3 regions of the Staphylococcus simulans genome follow, and region 3 is predicted to be linked to each of the others. Evidence: predicted binding sites of a transcription regulator. Region 3 holds the regulator's gene; each other region holds the start of a gene.

Region 1 (6,133 bases), 530 kb from region 3:
CTTCATAATAAGCTTGATTGATCGTGTTGTTTGATGGGATTTCACTATGAAGTTGTGATAATTGTGTTGTTAAACCTTGTTTTGTATTTTGAATTAAAGTCGTGATGTCTTGATTGGTTTCTGTTCTTTGTAATTGATTTTGTAGCGTATCTATCATTTGACGTTTACCTTGAATAATCGCATGCATAATACCACGTTCAAATAATTTATAGTCAGGCCCCTTAGTTACATTGTCTTTGCGTTGATTGAGCTCGCTAAGTTCGACTTTGACATCATCCGTTAAATCCAACAAAGTTACTTGAAGTTCTTCTTGAAGGGATAAACTCATTTAGAATCTCCTTTTTGAGGTATTTCAATACGATGCCCCAGTTGTTTTGGCCAATCAACCTTAGGTTGTGTGTTGTAGTAAAGTTCAACATTGCGCATAAATGTTTCTGGGAAAGGAGCTGATTTTTCACTATCACGATTGATACCCATCATCATTTGTTCATTCGTTGCGACAATGTTGCCTTGTTCGTTGCGCATGATTAAAAAGAAATGCAGACGCTTATAGTCATAGTTATAAAGATGAATATCAATTTGATAATTATCATCCAACTTAAGCTGGGATAAGAATGTTGTGTGTTCTTCAATTGTGAAAATCGTGTAGTTTAACTGCTTACGTTCGTCTAATGAAAGACCGTTATTATAGTTGAATTCATTCGTTGCTTGGCTGAACGCTTCGTTATATTGTGAATCATGCATATGCTGATTATGATCAATCATAGATTTTTCTACTGTACCTGTTAATGTAAATAGGTTGCTCATTAAAAAACTCCTTTACCGATTATTATTTTTTTATTTATCATGTATTGTTTTATACTTTATAACCCTCCATAATATACAAATCAATAGGGATAACTTCAAACATAATTAATACTAAAAATGATAAACTAATTTTATGACATAGGGGAGGGAAACGCATGAGTATGTCCATATATTATCAAACTCATTCACATGGCTTCAAAACAGTAGAAGACAAGCGTGATATTCCGTCAGATGCGACGGTGATTTGGTTTGATTTGAATGAACCGACTGAACAAGAAAATAAATTTTTATTAGATAACTTTGATTTTAACCCATTAGAAGTTGATGATACTATACATGCTAATCCAAGGGCGAAGTATAAGAATTATGGAGATTATCAAAATATCGTGTTTCATCGACTTTCAGAACAAAACTATCAAGTTGAAGTCTTGAATATTTTCATTAAAAACAATATCTTAATCACATATCATCATCAGCCGATTGATGAAATTGAAGCAGTTCACAAGCAAGTCACTGCTCATTTCGATAAAGATTTAGATTGTGATGATATTGTTCTATATATCCTTGACCATATTGTGGATGAATATTTCAATCACGTGGAAAAGATATCAGATAAAGTGTTTATGTTTGAAGATGAACATGGAGGAGAACGTACCAACAAGTATATGATGGATGATTTGTTTGATTTACGTTCTGATATTATCAAGATGAACCGAATCATTATGCCGATGAAAGAGTTGATTGATACGTTGCAATATTCGAGTGCTTTAGTGAGAGATGAAAGGCATAGAATGTATATTCAACATATTAAAGATCATATCGTCAAAGAAGAAAATATGTTGAGAACAGCACAGGATATCACGAAAGAAATCAGAGACAATTTTGAATCATATACTACATATAGAATGAACCACGTCATGCAGATATTAACTATTGTTTCAATGATTTTCATGCCATTAACATTGCTTGCGGGGATATACGGAATGAACTTTGAATATATGCCAGAATTGAAATGGCATTATGGTTACTTTATATGCCTAGGATTGATGGTACTAATTACGTTATGGTGCCTTTGGTTCTTCAAACGTAAAAATATGCTTTAGCATGATTTGAAATGGGAGCATTAAAAACTGGAACGAATGTCAGTTGATTGATACACTATCACTAATACATGAAAGAAAAGAAAGTAGGAAAGACAATGAGCGACTCTAAAAGGGAACAACGAAAAGATGATCACGTAAAAATTGCGATGGCACAAACTGATCCGAAACTAACTGATTTTGATCGTGTCAGATTTGTACATCATTCTATTCCAAGCGTGGATGTAGAACAAGTAGATTTATCAGTCAAATTACCAGACTTTGACTTAAGTTCACCCCTATACATTAATGCCATGACAGGCGGCAGTGAATGGACAAAACAAATCAACGAAAAGCTTGCGGTAGTTGCGAGAGAGACAGGGCTTGCAATTGCGGTAGGTTCAACACATGCTGCATTACGTAATCCAAAAACTGCAGATTCATTCAATATTGTAAGAGAAAAGAATCCAGAAGGTATCTTGTTTAGTAATGTCGGTGCAGATGTGCCTGCAGACTTAGCTAAGAAATCTGTAGAGATGTTGGATGCAAATGCACTGCAAGTACATGTCAATGCACCACAAGAACTTGTAATGCCAGAAGGTAATCGTACATTTTCAAATTGGATGGAAAACTTGAGCTTGATTGTTCAAACAGTTGATGTACCTGTGATTGTGAAAGAGGTCGGTTTCGGTATGAGCAAAGAAACGATAGAAGCTCTATATGAAATCGGTGTACGTTATGTAGATGTCAGCGGCCGCGGCGGTACGAACTTTGTTAATATCGAAAATGAACGCCGTGATTTAAAAGATATGTCTTACCTTCAAAATTGGGGACAATCAACAGTCGAATCTTTATTAGAAAGCCAATCACTACAAAATAAAATGACTGTATTTGCGAGCGGCGGTGTACGTAACCCGCTGGATGCTGTGAAATGTATTGCGCTAGGTGCAGATGCAGTAGGTATGTCTCGACCTTTCTTAGAACAAGTTGAAAATAATGGGATTACACAAACTGTAGAATATGTAGAAGCGTTTCTTGAACAAATGAAACGAATTGCGACGATGTTGGATGCATCAAATGTTCAAGATTTACAACAAACGTCAGTCATTTTTGATCAATATCTAAAAAATTGGATAGAACAACGTGGATTAAATTAGAAAATAGCACAAAAATCATTGTATGAAAATATACAAAAATAAGTGGAAATATAAGGAGAGCGGTTCAACTGGTAGAGGGTTGAACCGCTTTTTTAGTAACAAATTGGTTTTGGTATAGGCAATCACGAAGAGCTGGACCTTTGAGTCCATAGGCTCTGGCAACGCTTACACTTATTATAGAACATTAATTTGCACAAAGCAATTAGATTCATAAAAAATGATGGATTGTACAAAATAAAATGATTGGTAAATAACAAAATTACAGATGAGTATTATTTAGTACCTATAAGAAACATTTTGACATAAATGTGTATTGATTTATATCTATCTTTAGAAACTGAGCTGAATTTATAATAGGAGTATATTAATTCTCTGTCGAAGGGGGTCAGGGAGTGAGACCTAGTTATTCACAATTCAAAGAAACCGTGCTGATAGAACCGACATCACCAGTTGTTGAACCGTTTTTATACTATTATGATAAGAACCAACATCACATCTCAGGGCTACACATCAGTATAGAAGTTGAGTTAAATAATTGGAATGTTTCTCTCGAAAACAATATCAACACGAATATTATTACAGCCAGTCATACTTTTAAAGTTGATCGTGCTGAAAATAATGTGAAGTATCATTTGGTTGTCATAACACCCGAGACAAATACCGCTATGATAATAGACATCAATCAGGATTTGCGTATAGAGTTGAGTCGTTCATCGACAAAATATATATACGACATAACCAACTATTTGATTAGTGGCGAGAATTATATATATACTGCTTATTTAAGCTGTCAACTGACTCATCATAATTTACAAAATTTCAAAATTGAACGTATTTTTAATGAATGCTTTATCTTAAAAACTTCTACGTGATTTTGAGTGGTCGGACTGTTAAATAAACTATCATACAGTGCTTCAACTCTAAATTTTAAAATATGGACACTAACTTTTTTCAAAGAATGTTAACATATATACATGAATGATTACATCCAAAGTAATAAAGGATGAGTCTTGACAGTTGTTTGTGTGTGACTCCAACATAAGCAATGTGACAGATTAAATAAGCAAAATGATTTAGAAACTTAGGGTAGACTATTTACAGATTGTAATAGTTTTTGTGAATTGATGAGATGTCCTTGTCTATGATATATAGATGAGGGCATTTTTGCGTAGTTAGAAAAAGTTGGAAATAGAGTCGTCCTAAATACTCTATTCAAAATAAAGCCACAACATTTTGACATATCTGTTAAAAGTATGGCTATCCTCTTCTAAATTCTATATATTGTGGTAATTTAGTATTTAGAACACAAGATATAGTAGAAAAGGGGAATTCTATGTTGAAACTAGAAGAGAGCTTAAGTCGCTTAATTAATAAAGATCCGACAGTAGTTAATGAAAACGCGAATAAAGACAGTGAAACATTTACGACAATGCGTGACTTAACTGCAGGTGTCGTTTCAAAATCATATGCCTTAGAACACTTATTACCAAAACATGTGGCAGCAGCACATTTAAATGGAGATATTCATTTCCATGATTTAGATTATCACCCATTCCAACCTCTAACAAACTGTTGCTTGATTGATATTAAAGGGATGTTGGAAAAAGGGTTTGAAATTGGTAATGCACAAGTAGAATCACCAAAGTCCATTCAAACTGCGACAGCTCAAATCGTTCAAATTATTGCGAACGTATCAAGCAGTCAATATGGTGGTTGTACAGTTGATCGTATTGATGAAGTATTAAGTCAATATGCAGAATGTAACGCCAGAAAACATCGCGAAATCGGAGAAAAGTTTGTATATCCTGAACAATTGGATGATTATGTCCGTACGCAAACTGAAAAAGATATTAAAGATGCGATGCAAAGTTTAGAATATGAAATTAATACACTTTATACGTCTAATGGACAAACACCTTTCGTGACACTAGGTTTCGGCTTAGGCACAGATACATACAGCCGAATGATTCAAAAGGCAATCTTGAAAACTCGTATTCAAGGTTTAGGGCATCATCATGTGACTGCCATTTTCCCTAAATTGGTTTACTCCATTAAAAAAGGTGTCAATTTTGCGCCTGAAGATATCAACTATGATGTAAAACAGTTAGCTTTAGAATGTTCTACTAAACGTATGTATCCAGATATTTTGAACTATGATAAAACCGTTGAAATTTTAGGTGATTTTAAAGCGCCAATGGGTTGTCGTTCATTCTTACCAGCATGGCAAAACGAAAAAGGTGAAAATGAAAACAGCGGTCGTTGTAATTTAGGTGTTGTTACTTTGAACTTACCGCGTATTGCGATTGAAACAGAAGGCGATCCAGCTGCATTCTGGAGATTACTTGATGAACGTATGACATTGATTCATGATGCATTAGTTTATCGCATTGAACGTATTCAATCTGTGATTCCAAATAACGCACCAATCCTTTATAAAAGCGGTGCATTCCACAATCGCTTAAAAGAAGATGATAATGTGATGGAATTATTCAAACATAAACGCGCAACTATCTCAATGGGCTATATTGGTCTTTATGAAGCAGCAACTGTTTTTTATGGACCTAACTGGGAAACAAATCCAGAAGCGAAAACATTCACATTAGACATTTTAAGACGCATGAAAGATTTCCAATATCAATGGACAGATGATTACGATATTTTCTTCAGCTTATACAGTACACCAAGTGAATCATTAACAGATCGATTCTGTCGTTTGGATACAGAACGTTTTGGATTAATCCCAAATATTACAGATAAAGGCTATTACCAAAACTCTTTCCATTACGATGTACGTAAAGCAGTGTCACCGTTTGAAAAATTGGATTTTGAAAAAGATTATCCTTTCTTAGCGAGTGGCGGTTATATTCATTATTGTGAATATCCTAAATTGACACATAATACAAAGGCGCTAGAAGCGGTATGGGACTATTCATATGATAAAGTCAGTTATTTAGGTACGAATGCGCCGATAGACAAATGCTATGAATGTGGTTTTGAAGGGGACTTTAAAACAACAGCACATGGCTATGAATGTCCACATTGCGGTAATCATGATCCTGATACAGTAGATGTGGTTAAAAGAACTTGCGG
Region 2 (6,133 bases), 970 kb from region 3:
TTTCTATCCTATAACGGAGTGGATTATATTCGATTCTACTATGTAAAAAAGAGAGTTTCAATAATTTTCTAAAAATAAAAATATTAACAATTTTCTGAAAAGAATAAGATATAAAACATGATTAATCAAGCTTAATTAGAAGAAAAGGCGTAATTTGAGAAGATTTTAACTAAAGAAGGTATGCAGATTGAAATATGGCAAAAAAGTGAAAGTGAAAAATTGACCATAGAAAAAGTCTGAAACCTCTGAGAGATTTCAGACTAAATTTGTTCGATTTTGTATTAGTGAATACCTTTCATTGCACGACGTACAAATGGTGAAATAATCACAAGCAATACCCCGATAGCTAGTGTCAGTAAACCAGAGTATAAGAAGTATTGACCTGAATCCATTTTAGCGTATACAACAACTAGCTGTGCATTCAGACCTTGTGCAGTCGCATTACTTAACATCCATAAGCTCATCATTTGTGCTGTAAAGGCATATGGCGCAAGTTTTGTCGTAGTAGCTAGACCGACAGGTGAGATACATAACTCACCGATTGTGATTAATAAGAAGCTTAAGACTAACCAGATAGGGTGAATCAGTTCTCCAGGTGCTAATCCGCCAGCTAAAGGAACGACCATGATTAAATATGAAACCCCACCGATGATGGCACCTAATGCGAATTTAATGACAGTAGGTGGGTTGTGTTTGCCGAGTTTGACCCATAACATCGCAAAGAGTGGTGCTAACGCTACGATAAAGATAGGGTTCAATGATTGGAACCAAGCAGCTGGAATATCGAAATGAATCGCGCCGCCTGTTAATTTAGCTAAGCTTAATTCTGTTTTCTTATCTGCAAAGTTTGCCAAGATTGTAGAACCTTGCTCTTGGATCATCCAGAAAGCTACAGAAGTGATGTATAACGGTACATAACTGCCGACACGAGATTTTTCTTCTGGTGTCACTTTCTTGCTGACAAGCATGTAAACTACAATGTAAATTGGTAAAGCAATTCCGATAAATGTAACTAATAAACTGAAGTTTTCAATTGTTAATGCATTGAATGACTTTAAAACGATTAAATAAATGGCAAACGCTGCGACGATTGCTAAAGCAATTAAAGAGAATTTCTTAGTATCTTCTTTAGTTAATGGATTATGTACAGATAACCCTGCTAAATTTAAATACTTTTTACGTTTAGACCAGTAAACAACTAAACCGATAAACATCCCGACAGCTGCTGTTGCAAAACCAGCATGGAAACCAACACGTGTTTGTAAGTAACCAGTTAAAATAGGTGAAATTAAAGCACCTAAGTTAATCCCCATGTAGAAAATAGTGAAGGCTGCATCAACGCGGTTGTCATTTTTATCGTATAATTCGCCGACTGTTGTAGAAATGTTTGGTTTTAACAAACCTGTCCCGATAATCAAGAGTAATAAAGCAATCATAACGGCGGTTAGGCTGCCCGGTAAACTTAAAATAATATGACCGAACATAATGAGAATACCGCCGAAGAACACAGCGTGTTGTGTTCCTGTGATACGGTCAGCAATCCAGCCCCCGATAACCCCAGACATATAGATTAACGTTCCGTATAAAGCAACAATCTGCATGGCTACAGACTCATCTAATCCGAATCCGCCTTTAGCCACAGAATAATACAGGTAGTAAACTAAAATAGCTTTCATACCATAGTAACTGAATCTCTCCCAAAACTCAGTAAAGAATAAGGTGCTTAATCCCTTCGGATGACCAAAGAAACCAGTTCGTGGTGTGCTTTGAATAACTTCTTCGCGTGTATATTGTTTCTTGTTCATAAATTTCCCCCTAAGAATGACTTAAAATAATTTTAAGCTATTAAAAGTGTATATACAAGAAAATTCTGAAAATTAATGAAGCTACCTTTTACATTTTTTGTAATAAAAAGTTATGTATCCGCTTCCCACAAAATAAAAAACAACCCGAATTTAATCAGGTTGTTCTTCAAATAAATCTGCAATTATCTATTATCTATCGTTTCTGGATATAAATCGTGATTCATCATGCGATATTCAGCCATTTTTTCATACTTAGAATCAGGACGGCCATAGTTTGTATAAGGGTCGATAGAAATACCGCCGCGTGGCGTGAATTTACCCCAAACTTCAATATAATGCGGATCCATTAATTCAATTAAGTCATTCATAATAATATTCATACAATCTTCGTGGAAATCACCATGATTTCTAAAACTGAATAAATAAAGTTTCAATGATTTAGATTCTACCATTTTGATATTCGGAATATATGAAATGTAGATAGTAGCGAAATCTGGTTGGCCTGTAATCGGACATAATGATGTAAATTCAGGGCAATTGAATTTTACAAAGTAGTCGCGTCCTTGATGTTTATTATCGAAAGACTCTAACACATCTGGACGATAATTAAAGTCATATTGGTTATTTTGATTACCAAGCAATGTAAGATCTTCTAAATCTTCTTTGCTTCTGCCTTGTTGTGACATATTTATTTTCCTCCTCTATGAGACGATTGTACTGGTTTTCTGCTTTGTCTGCGTGCTTTTTCGAACATATAGTAGCTGGCACTGATAATAATGACATAACCTAGTGTAGCATATAAATCCGGTGATTCTCCGAAAATGATGATACCCATTAATGCTGTAAAGATAATGGAAGCATACGTAAAGATTGAAATGTCTTTTGCAGGTGCAAAACTATATGCGAGTGTAATTCCGATTTGACCGACAGCAGCTGATAAGCCGGCACCTACTAAATAAATCATTTGTAGGCCTGACATCGGTACATACGTAAAGATAACGAATGGAATTAAAGCAATAATTGAGAAGAAAGAGAAGTAAAAGACAATCGTATAAGGTGCTTCTCTTGTACTTAATGCACGTACACAAGTATAAGCTGATGCGGCGAAGATACCTGAGAATAATCCGACGATAGCTGGAATCATTTCTGAAGAGAATTGCGGTTGTACAACAAATAACATACCGACAATTGCGACTAACATCGCTGTAATTTGATATTTACGGATTTTCTCATGCAAGAAAATCATACTGAGTAAAATCGTCCAGAAAGGATTAAGCTTCATCAATGTATCTGCGTCACTTAACAGCATATGGTCTATAGCGTAAATGTTGAATAAGACACCGATTAAACCAAGGGTTGAACGTGCAATTAATAAGGGCTGACTGCTTAATTTACCAAACATGGGTTGTTTGTATTTATATAAGAAATACAGTGGGATGAGCATTGCGACTAAGTTTCTAGCGAGTGACTTCTGGAAGACGGGTAAATCACCAGCAAGTCTGAAAAATAGGGACATAAAGCTGAATCCTATAGCTGAAACAAGTATCGCAATGATTCCTTTTATTTTTGGATCCATATACTTTCCTCAACTTTCCTCAAAACTTAACGTATATCATCTTAGCATATATAGAAATAAGTGCCTATATAGACTTGCTAAAGAAAATGAACATGGTATACTATAAACCGAACGTACGTTCTATCTATTGGATTAAATGACACGTCACTAACTGAAAGGAATGATTATTTTGTGTTTATGAATAAATTGTGTTAAGCCTTTCATGACGCAAATCAGCGAAATCTTGTGATAACAAGCGGTACACAAATTCTCAAAAAATCAAGAGCAAAATTACAATTATTTATTTTAAAATGATTTTTGGAAAAATTTAAGAACGCCAAGCATAGAGATGACGCTACTTTCATCAATTTTGACAAATTTAAAGAAAATTTTAGCGGGTGAATCTCTTTGAAATTATAATAGGTGTTCGGTATAATGAATCACATAATATAGTATTGAAGAACGGAACCTAACACTATATATTGTGGTCGAGTCCAAAAATAAGAAAATTATATTTCACTATTTTAAGGCAATTTCACACAGAATTTGCAAGATGAACAGATTGGTTAGGGGTTTAACCAATATGTTCTGTATAGTTGAGAAATCGTGTTCAAAGTTGTGATGACAAGTCATGTCTAAGCAAATAGAAATATGAGTAATTGTACTTATTTGGACAAGAGTATTGTGAAGGAATACTCGGTTAACTGATTACCAACACAATATGTAGTGGCAGGGAGCAATGCATTTAACATATCGAAATAAACTAAAACATGCAGCAGTCACAACTTCTTTTTAGAAACAGCAATACCAGTACGGCAGCCTGGCATGTTTTTTAATTATGAATAATATGTGCATGACGCTATGTGACGATTAAGCGCGTTCTTTGTAAGAAAGCGGGTGATTCAATGAAGGTAGTATATTTTTCATTTACTGGTAACGTGAGACGATTTGTTGCAAGAACTGAATTTGAGGACACTTTAGAGATTACAAATGATAACTGCGCGGATGTGCGCTTGGATGAGCCTTATGTATTGGTCACTAGTACAATCGGCTTTGGAGAAGTGCCAGATGTTGTCAAAACATTTTTAAGTCATAACGGAAACATGATCAGAGCAGTGGTTGGCAGTGGTAACCGTAACTGGGGTCAAAACTTTGCGAAAGCCAGCGAGACCATTTCTCGAGAATATCTCGTTCCGCTATTAATGAAATTTGAAGTACAAGGTACAAAGAAAGACGTAGAAGAGTTTAAAGATAAGGTGGGGCATTTATATGAAGACTATGAACGAAAAGCAATACAATCATATTGAGTTAAATAATGAGGTTACAAAGCGTAAAGAAAATGGTTTCTTCAGCTTAGAAAAAGACCAAGAAGCGCTAGAAGTTTATTTAGAAGAAATCAAAGATCATACGATTTATTTCGATTCAGAAATCGAACGTTTGCACTATCTTGTAGATAATGATTTCTATGTAGATGTATTCCAAACATATAGTGAAGAAGACTTAAAAGAAATTACTGAATATGCACGCAGTATTCCATTTACATTTGCGAGCTATATGTCAGCAAGTAAATTCTTTAAAGATTATGCATTAAAAACAAACGATAAAAAACAATATTTAGAAGACTATACACAACACGTGACTATTGTCGCACTTTATTTAGCAGATGGTGACAAAGCGCAAGCAAAACAATTTATTTCATCTATGATTGAACAACGTTACCAACCTGCAACACCAACATTCTTAAACGCAGGCCGTGCCCGTAGAGGTGAGCTTGTATCATGTTTCTTATTAGAAGTAGATGACAGCTTAAATTCTATCAACTTTATTGATTCAACAGCGAAACAATTAAGTAAAATCGGCGGCGGTGTCGCAATCAACTTATCTAAACTTCGTGCACGTGGTGAAGCAATCAAAGGAATCAAAGGTGTCGCAAAAGGTGTCTTACCTGTAGCAAAATCACTTGAAGGCGGCTTCAGTTACGCAGACCAATTAGGTCAAAGACCAGGTGCTGGTGCTGTTTACCTAAACATCTTCCACTATGATGTTGAAGAATTCTTAGATACGAAAAAAGTAAACGCAGATGAAGACCTTCGTCTAGCAACAATTTCTACAGGTTTAATCGTACCTGCTAAATTCTTTGAACTTGCAAAAGAAGGTAAAGACTTCTACATGTTCGCACCACACACAGTTTACAATGAATACGGTGTAACATTAGATGATATCGATCTTGATAAATACTATGATGAAATGGTCGAAAATCCGAATGTCTTAAAACGTAAAAAAGATGCACGTGAAATGTTAAATACAATTGCTCAAACACAATTACAATCAGGTTATCCTTATTTAATGTTTAAAGATAACGCAAACAAAGTACATGCCAACTCAAACATTGGACAAATCAAAATGAGTAACTTATGTACTGAAATCTTCCAATTACAAGAAACATCTATTATCAATGACTATGGTGTGGAAGATGAAATCAAACGTGACATTTCATGTAACTTAGGTTCATTAAACATTGTCAATGTGATGGAATCAGGTAAATTCAGAGATTCTGTACACACAGGTATGGATGCTTTAACAGTTGTAAGTGACGAAGCAAACATCCAAAACGCACCAGGTGTACGTAAAGCAAACAGTGAATTGCACTCTGTTGGTTTAGGTGTTATGAACTTGCATGGTTACCTTGCGAAGAACCAAATCGGTTATGAATCTGAAGAAGCAAAAGACTTCGCAAATGTGTTCTTCATGATGATGAACTATTACTCAATCG
Region 3 (6,133 bases):
TGGGCGTACGAAAATGTGGGCATCATTTAAAGTCATACCACGTACACGTTGTAAGCCTGATACCGCACCACTTGCTTCATAACGATGCATTGTACCTAATTCAGCAATACGAATTGGTAATTCTCTGTATGAATGTGGTTTATTTTTATAAATCATCATATGGTGTGGGCAGTTCATCGGACGTAAAACCATTTCTTCAGTTTCGTCCAATTTCATTGGCGGGAACATGTCATCTTGGTAATGATCCCAGTGTCCTGAAGTTTTATATAAGTCAACATTAGCTAAAACAGGTGTATAAACATGGTCATAGCCTAAACTAACTTCTTTATCTACGATGTAACGTTCAATTTCACGACGAATTGTTGCACCGTTTGGTAACCATAATGGTAAACCAGCGCCTACTAATTGACTGTTCATAAATAAGTCTAATTCTTTACCGATTTTACGGTGGTCACGTTCTTTACGTTCTTCAAGCATTTTTAAATGTGCTTTTAATTCTTTTTTATCAAAGAACGCTGTACCATAAATACGTTGTAACATTTTATTGTTGCTGTCACCGCGCCAATATGCACCTGCTGTAGATAATAGTTTGAACTCTTTGATTTTTGAAGTAGATGGTACGTGTACACCACGGCATAAGTCAGTGAATTCACCTTGTGTATATAGTGTCACATTTTCATCTTCAGGAATTGCATCGATTAATTCTTGTTTATACGGATCGTCTTTAAAGAAGTCTTTCGCTTCATTACGGCTGACTACTTTACGTTCAATTTTATGATTTTCATTTACAATTTGTTTCATTGTTTTTTCGATTTCAGGGAAATCATCTGAAGAGATTTTAGCATCAGTATCGAAATCATAGTAGAAACCGCCTTCAATGACAGGACCTACTCCGAATTTCACGTCGCCATACAAACGTTTTAATGCTTGTGCCATTAAATGCGCTGTAGAGTGACGTAACACTTCAAGTGCTTCTTCACTGCCAGGAGTTACGATTTCAATTGATCCATCTTCTTCAAGTGGACGAGTCAAATCAACCATTTGTCCATTAAATTTACCTGCTACTGCTTTTTTTCTTAACCCAGGACTGATTGATTGTGCGATTTCTTCAGTAGTAATGCCTTTATCAAATTCAGAACTGTTGCCATCTGGAAATGTAATACTAATTTTGTCCATTCATAAACGCCTCCATTTATAATCTTCACGTAAAACAAAAAGAACCCCGCCCTATAAAGGGACGAGGTTCTCGTGATACCACCCTAGTTTAAGAAACAGAACATTCCCATGATACTGTTTCTCATCTCTGCATAAGATAACGGTCTTGAGCCGGATATCCATTACGAATATCATTTATCTAAAAGGGAGTAACATATTAGTATGTTAACTGCTTTCTCATCACCAGCAATTTTCTGTATAACAGTGAAAAACATGTCATATCCTTTAATGTTTACGTTGATTTAGATTTAATTCTATTATAACTCATTTTCAAAAAATATCAATCATCACGATAATTCTCGCCGACTAATTCATAGGGTTCTGCTAAAGATTTAATACGTTCCATAATTCTAGCAGCTTTTGTCTGTTCAGAGCCATCTCGCGTCATCGCTAAATGGTGTTCTAAAGCTTTGAAATCAAAGTTTGAGCTAAAGAATGTCGGCAACTCTTGTACCATTCTATAATGCAGTAATGGTCCGATGACTTCGTCACGCACCCAAGGTGTGACTTCTTCTGCACCGATATCATCTAGCATGAGGATATTCGCTTCTCTGACCACTTGTAATTTACGTTCAAATGAACCATCTTTAAATCCATTTTTTAACGTACGGATGAATTCAGGTAGGTATACAATCGTTGAAGGAATCAGTTTGGACTTCAATTGATTGGCAATCGCACCTAAAATAAAGGATTTACCTGTACCAAAAGAACCATATAGATATAAACCTTTAACACTTTCTCCTCTTACGATTGCTTTACATAATTCATCAGCTTTCATAGCTACATTTAAACGTTCACGATTATCCATATAAATATCTGCTAATTTAGCATCTAACGTATCTCTCTGCATATGATGTGAAGTGATTAAATGTGCTTCTCGTTGTTCTTGATCGTGTTTGATTTTGCATGGACATGGAAGGTATTTGATTTTAATTCTGTTATGTTCAATATAGAGTTCAGGTACATGACCTTTAACAAAGTTAGGACAATCTTTGAATTCATGGCCATCATAATGTTTTTGCTGGTCTTTATATTCTTGCAAAATATTCAAGTCTTCTTCAATCATCCGATTCGTTACTTCAGATTGATGTTCTTCTAGGAAGCGTTTAACGTCAGGATCATTAATTACATCTCTTTTGATTTTCTCAAATCTTTTTTGAAAATCTGGAGATGTCTGCATGATATTGCTGAAACGTTTCATATTATTCATCCTCCTTCCATGTTTCTTTTAAGTGTTGTAAAAAGGCTGCACTATCTTGCGCGAGAGATTGGTCGGTTGAAGCGGATGAACGTTTTTCACCTTTCTTACGACGTTTTTCATGTTCTCGATTCAACAGCCAATCAGGTGTAATCTCTTTTGATACAGGATTTCTTCTATTATTAAAGCGTTTTGGACCGCTTTGTTGTTGATAACTTTTAGTTTGACGTGCTTGTTCATCCTTTTTCAACTTCATCACATGATGATAGGCTTCTTCTGCAGAACTGATTTCCAATTTTTTCCAGTTTGATGCAATCTCTAATATATACTTTTTAGTCAATTTCATCCCACTGTTTAACATGGCGTATTGTAATAACATATTAATTACACCAAACGGTAATTGTTCTCGCACGATTATGTCTTCTATCATATATTTTTGTTGAGGTGTCGGTTCTGAACCCGACCACCCTGTCAACATATCAATCGGACTTAAATTATCCATTAATTTAAACCATTGTTTAAACTCTTCATCTGTTTGAGGAATAGAATTGATTTCTATTTGTGCCTCTTCTGCAGTTTCTGGTCGAACAGGTTCTGCTTGCGCCTCTAAAGACGGCAATTGATTTTCGTGTTCAATCGCATAAAACGCACGCGCTTGTTTACGCAATTCTTCAAACGAAATTTTTTGTGCACTTGTCAGCGATTTTAAAATCAAATTCTTCATCCCTTCCGGCGTTATACCGTATAGCACAGCGAGTTGTGTAATGAGATGTTTCGTTTTTTCTTCTATTATTTCTGCACTGACAAAATGATTGCTTAGTAATTGATACAACAATTCGAAGTCAAAGTGAACACGGTCTAAGTTCATACCATCGTATTTTTGTGTTTCTGTTATTTGATGTGTCGTATCTACCTTATCTAACGCATGATTGGGTACTTTAAAAACATCTGTAAAATTTCTTGTCACTTCATGATAATTTGATAAATCAACTTGTGTCGATTCAAAATAACGACGTAATTCATGGAAACGTTTACCCTCAACTTCTTTATAGAGATAAACAGATAACATAGGATCATTGAAAAATGTTTTAGGTGATGGCGGATCGACTAACAAATACACAAATTGTGATTGATTTTCATCATGTTTTGCATAGGTTTTAATCAGTCCAATCGCTTCCAAACGATTCATTTCTTCTCTGAATTGACCTAGGTTTAATTTCAACTCACTCATAATCACATAATGTGTATAGTCTTTTTGTTGTTTAACCTCTGCAAACTGAGAAAGATAATGATACACACCGATGGCTGTTGTGCCAATAAGTGGTGTAAACAAACGGTTCAATACTTCGAGTTGAGATGCAGAAAGTTTTTGTGCTTGCAGCACTTTGAATGGATCTTGCGGACGTAATCCAAAGTCATTTTGACTCAACTTCATCAAGATTCACTCCGTTTATTCTTTTCTTGTAAGATGCCTTGCATAGATTCAAGCAATTGATCGACATCTTTAAATTCTTTATATACAGAGGCGAATCTTACATAGGATACTTGATCCACATGCATTAATAAATTCATCACATGTTCGCCAATTTCTCTTGAAGAAACCTCTGCATGGCCTTCATCTCTTAAACGCCATTCTACTTTACTTGTAATATCTTCAAGCTGTTGATAACCGACTGGTCTCTTTTCACACGAACGAACGAGCCCATTCAATATTTTGTCACGTGAAAACTGCTCACGTGTGCCATCTTTTTTCACTACGATAAGCGGACTCATTTCAATATGCTCAAATGTAGTAAAACGAGTGCCGCAATTTTCACATTCACGACGTCTGCGAATGGCATTGGCTTCATCAGCATGTCTAGAATCTATCACACGAGAATGCGTAGAATTACATTTAGGGCATTTCATTCATTTTCACCTCTTTAATTGATTACGCCTATTATACTATAAAAGTGCAAGTCACAAAAGAAAGGAAGCCAGCACATAAAAAAACCAGTTAATCAGAGCCCTACTTCTGATTAACTGGTTAAAAATTTATGACAGCAGTTTCAATTAAGCTGTTGCTTTTTCTTTTGTTTTTAACAATTCACCAATTTGAACTGCAATATCAACAACGCGGTTAGAATAACCCCATTCATTGTCGTACCATGCAATCACTTTAACTTTCTTGTCATCCATTACAAGCGTTGACATTGAATCAACGATTGCTGAGTTAGGGTTTGTGTTAAAGTCAACTGATACTAGTGGCTCATCTGAAACAGCTAATACACCTTCTAAGTCAGCATCTTCAAATGCTTTGTTGACTTGCTCAGCTGTTACATCTTCTTTTAAGTCTACTACTAAGTCTACTAATGAAACGTTTTTAGTAGGAACACGAAGTGCCATACCATGTAATTTACCTTCTAATTCAGGTAAAACTTCTTTCAATGCTTTTGCAGCACCTGTTGAAGTTGGGATAATACTTTCGTTACAAGAACGCGCACGGCGTAAATCTTTGTGTGGGTTATCAATATTTTTTTGGTCGTTTGTAATCGCATGTACTGTAGTCATTAAACCATTTTCGATTCCAAAGTTGTCGTTTAATACTTTTGCTACTGGACCGATACAGTTTGTCGTACATGAAGCATTACTAAAGATATCGAATTCTTCAACATCTAAGCTGTCATCGTTAACGCCTTTAACAACCATTTGTACGTGACCGCCTTTTGAAGGACCTGTTAATAAGACTTTTTTAGCGCCTGCTTTAATATGTGCATCCGCTTTGTCTCCGTGATTAAATTTCCCAGTCGCTTCTATGACAATATCAATATCTAAATCTTTCCAAGGTAAATTTTCTGGATTACGATCTGAAACTAATTTAATATCATGACCATCAATACGAATACCATTTTCTGTCGGTTCTACATCACCGTCATATTTACCATGTGTTGTATCGTATTTTACTAAATGTGCAATCGTTTCTGGAGGATAACTCGCATTAATTGCCACTACATTTAAATCATCATTTTTAGAAGCAATACGCAAAACCATGCGCCCAATGCGTCCCATTCCATTAATTGCAATATTCGTTGTCATAAAAAGCACCCCTCGTTTTATATGTGTTATACTTTATGGAATCAGTATAACATATTCACGTTAAAATGAAAGCGTTTTAGCAAAATAATTAAAAAAATTACTTATCACTAATGATAAGCAATTTTTTGTATTCATGTTCAGATTAAAATCATATTCACATTAAACCTCTTCAGAACTTTGAATATAACCTTCCTCCATCAACAATGCTTCAAGGTTTTGTTTAAGCTCTAGCAACGTACCGCGATTATCAATAACACGATCTGCCATACGACGTTTTTTGTCGATAGAGATCTGACTATATACACGCGCTTTCGCTTCTTCTTGTGTTAAGTCATTACGTTCCATTAAACGTTCCACTTGAATACTTTCAGAAGCATAGACTAACCATGTTTCATCAACAGTATCTTGAAGGTTATTTTCAAATAATAATGGAATATCCATAATTACATTGAAGCCTTCTTTTAAATAAGCTTCTTTTTGTCTTTCCATTAAATCTCTCACGATAGGATGTATGATTTGGTTTAATTTCTCTCGCATTTTGTCATCATTAAATACGATTTCACCGACGTATTTGCGATTCATTTCACCATTTTCATCTATCGCTTCATCGCCAAATACTTGGCGGACTTGTTCTAAACCTTCAGA

The links. The regulator NrdR, encoded in region 3, represses ribonucleotide reductase genes. The targets are predictions, from matches to a motif close to AACACNATATATNGTGTT.
Region 1: a site for NrdR is predicted at 4,314-4,331, ahead of nrdD (anaerobic ribonucleoside-triphosphate reductase). Genes of this name have one in related genera too.
Region 2: a site for NrdR is predicted at 4,074-4,091, ahead of nrdI (class Ib ribonucleoside-diphosphate reductase assembly flavoprotein NrdI). Genes of this name have one in related genera too.

What each region holds. Positions count from the first base shown of each region.
Region 1 is NZ_CP095100.1:728,400-734,532, forward strand. It holds gene MUA87_RS02955 (hypothetical protein) at 1-328, opposite strand, end outside; gene MUA87_RS02960 (thioesterase family protein) at 325-807, opposite strand; gene corA (magnesium/cobalt transporter CorA) at 963-1,910, shown strand; gene fni (type 2 isopentenyl-diphosphate Delta-isomerase) at 2,006-3,043, shown strand; gene MUA87_RS02975 (hypothetical protein) at 3,436-3,915, shown strand; gene nrdD (anaerobic ribonucleoside-triphosphate reductase) at 4,377-6,133, shown strand, end outside.
Region 2 is NZ_CP095100.1:2,231,607-2,237,739, reverse strand. It holds gene MUA87_RS10520 (peptide MFS transporter) at 282-1,805, opposite strand; gene queF (preQ(1) synthase) at 1,988-2,491, opposite strand; gene MUA87_RS10510 (DMT family transporter) at 2,494-3,381, opposite strand; gene nrdI (class Ib ribonucleoside-diphosphate reductase assembly flavoprotein NrdI) at 4,266-4,667, shown strand; gene nrdE (class 1b ribonucleoside-diphosphate reductase subunit alpha) at 4,630-6,133, shown strand, end outside.
Region 3 is NZ_CP095100.1:1,263,367-1,269,499, reverse strand. It holds gene thrS (threonine--tRNA ligase) at 1-1,176, opposite strand, end outside; gene dnaI (primosomal protein DnaI) at 1,496-2,416, opposite strand; gene MUA87_RS05860 (replicative helicase loading/DNA remodeling protein DnaB) at 2,418-3,848, opposite strand; gene nrdR (transcriptional regulator NrdR) at 3,848-4,321, opposite strand; gene MUA87_RS05850 (glyceraldehyde-3-phosphate dehydrogenase) at 4,466-5,488, opposite strand; gene coaE (dephospho-CoA kinase) at 5,648-6,133, opposite strand, start outside.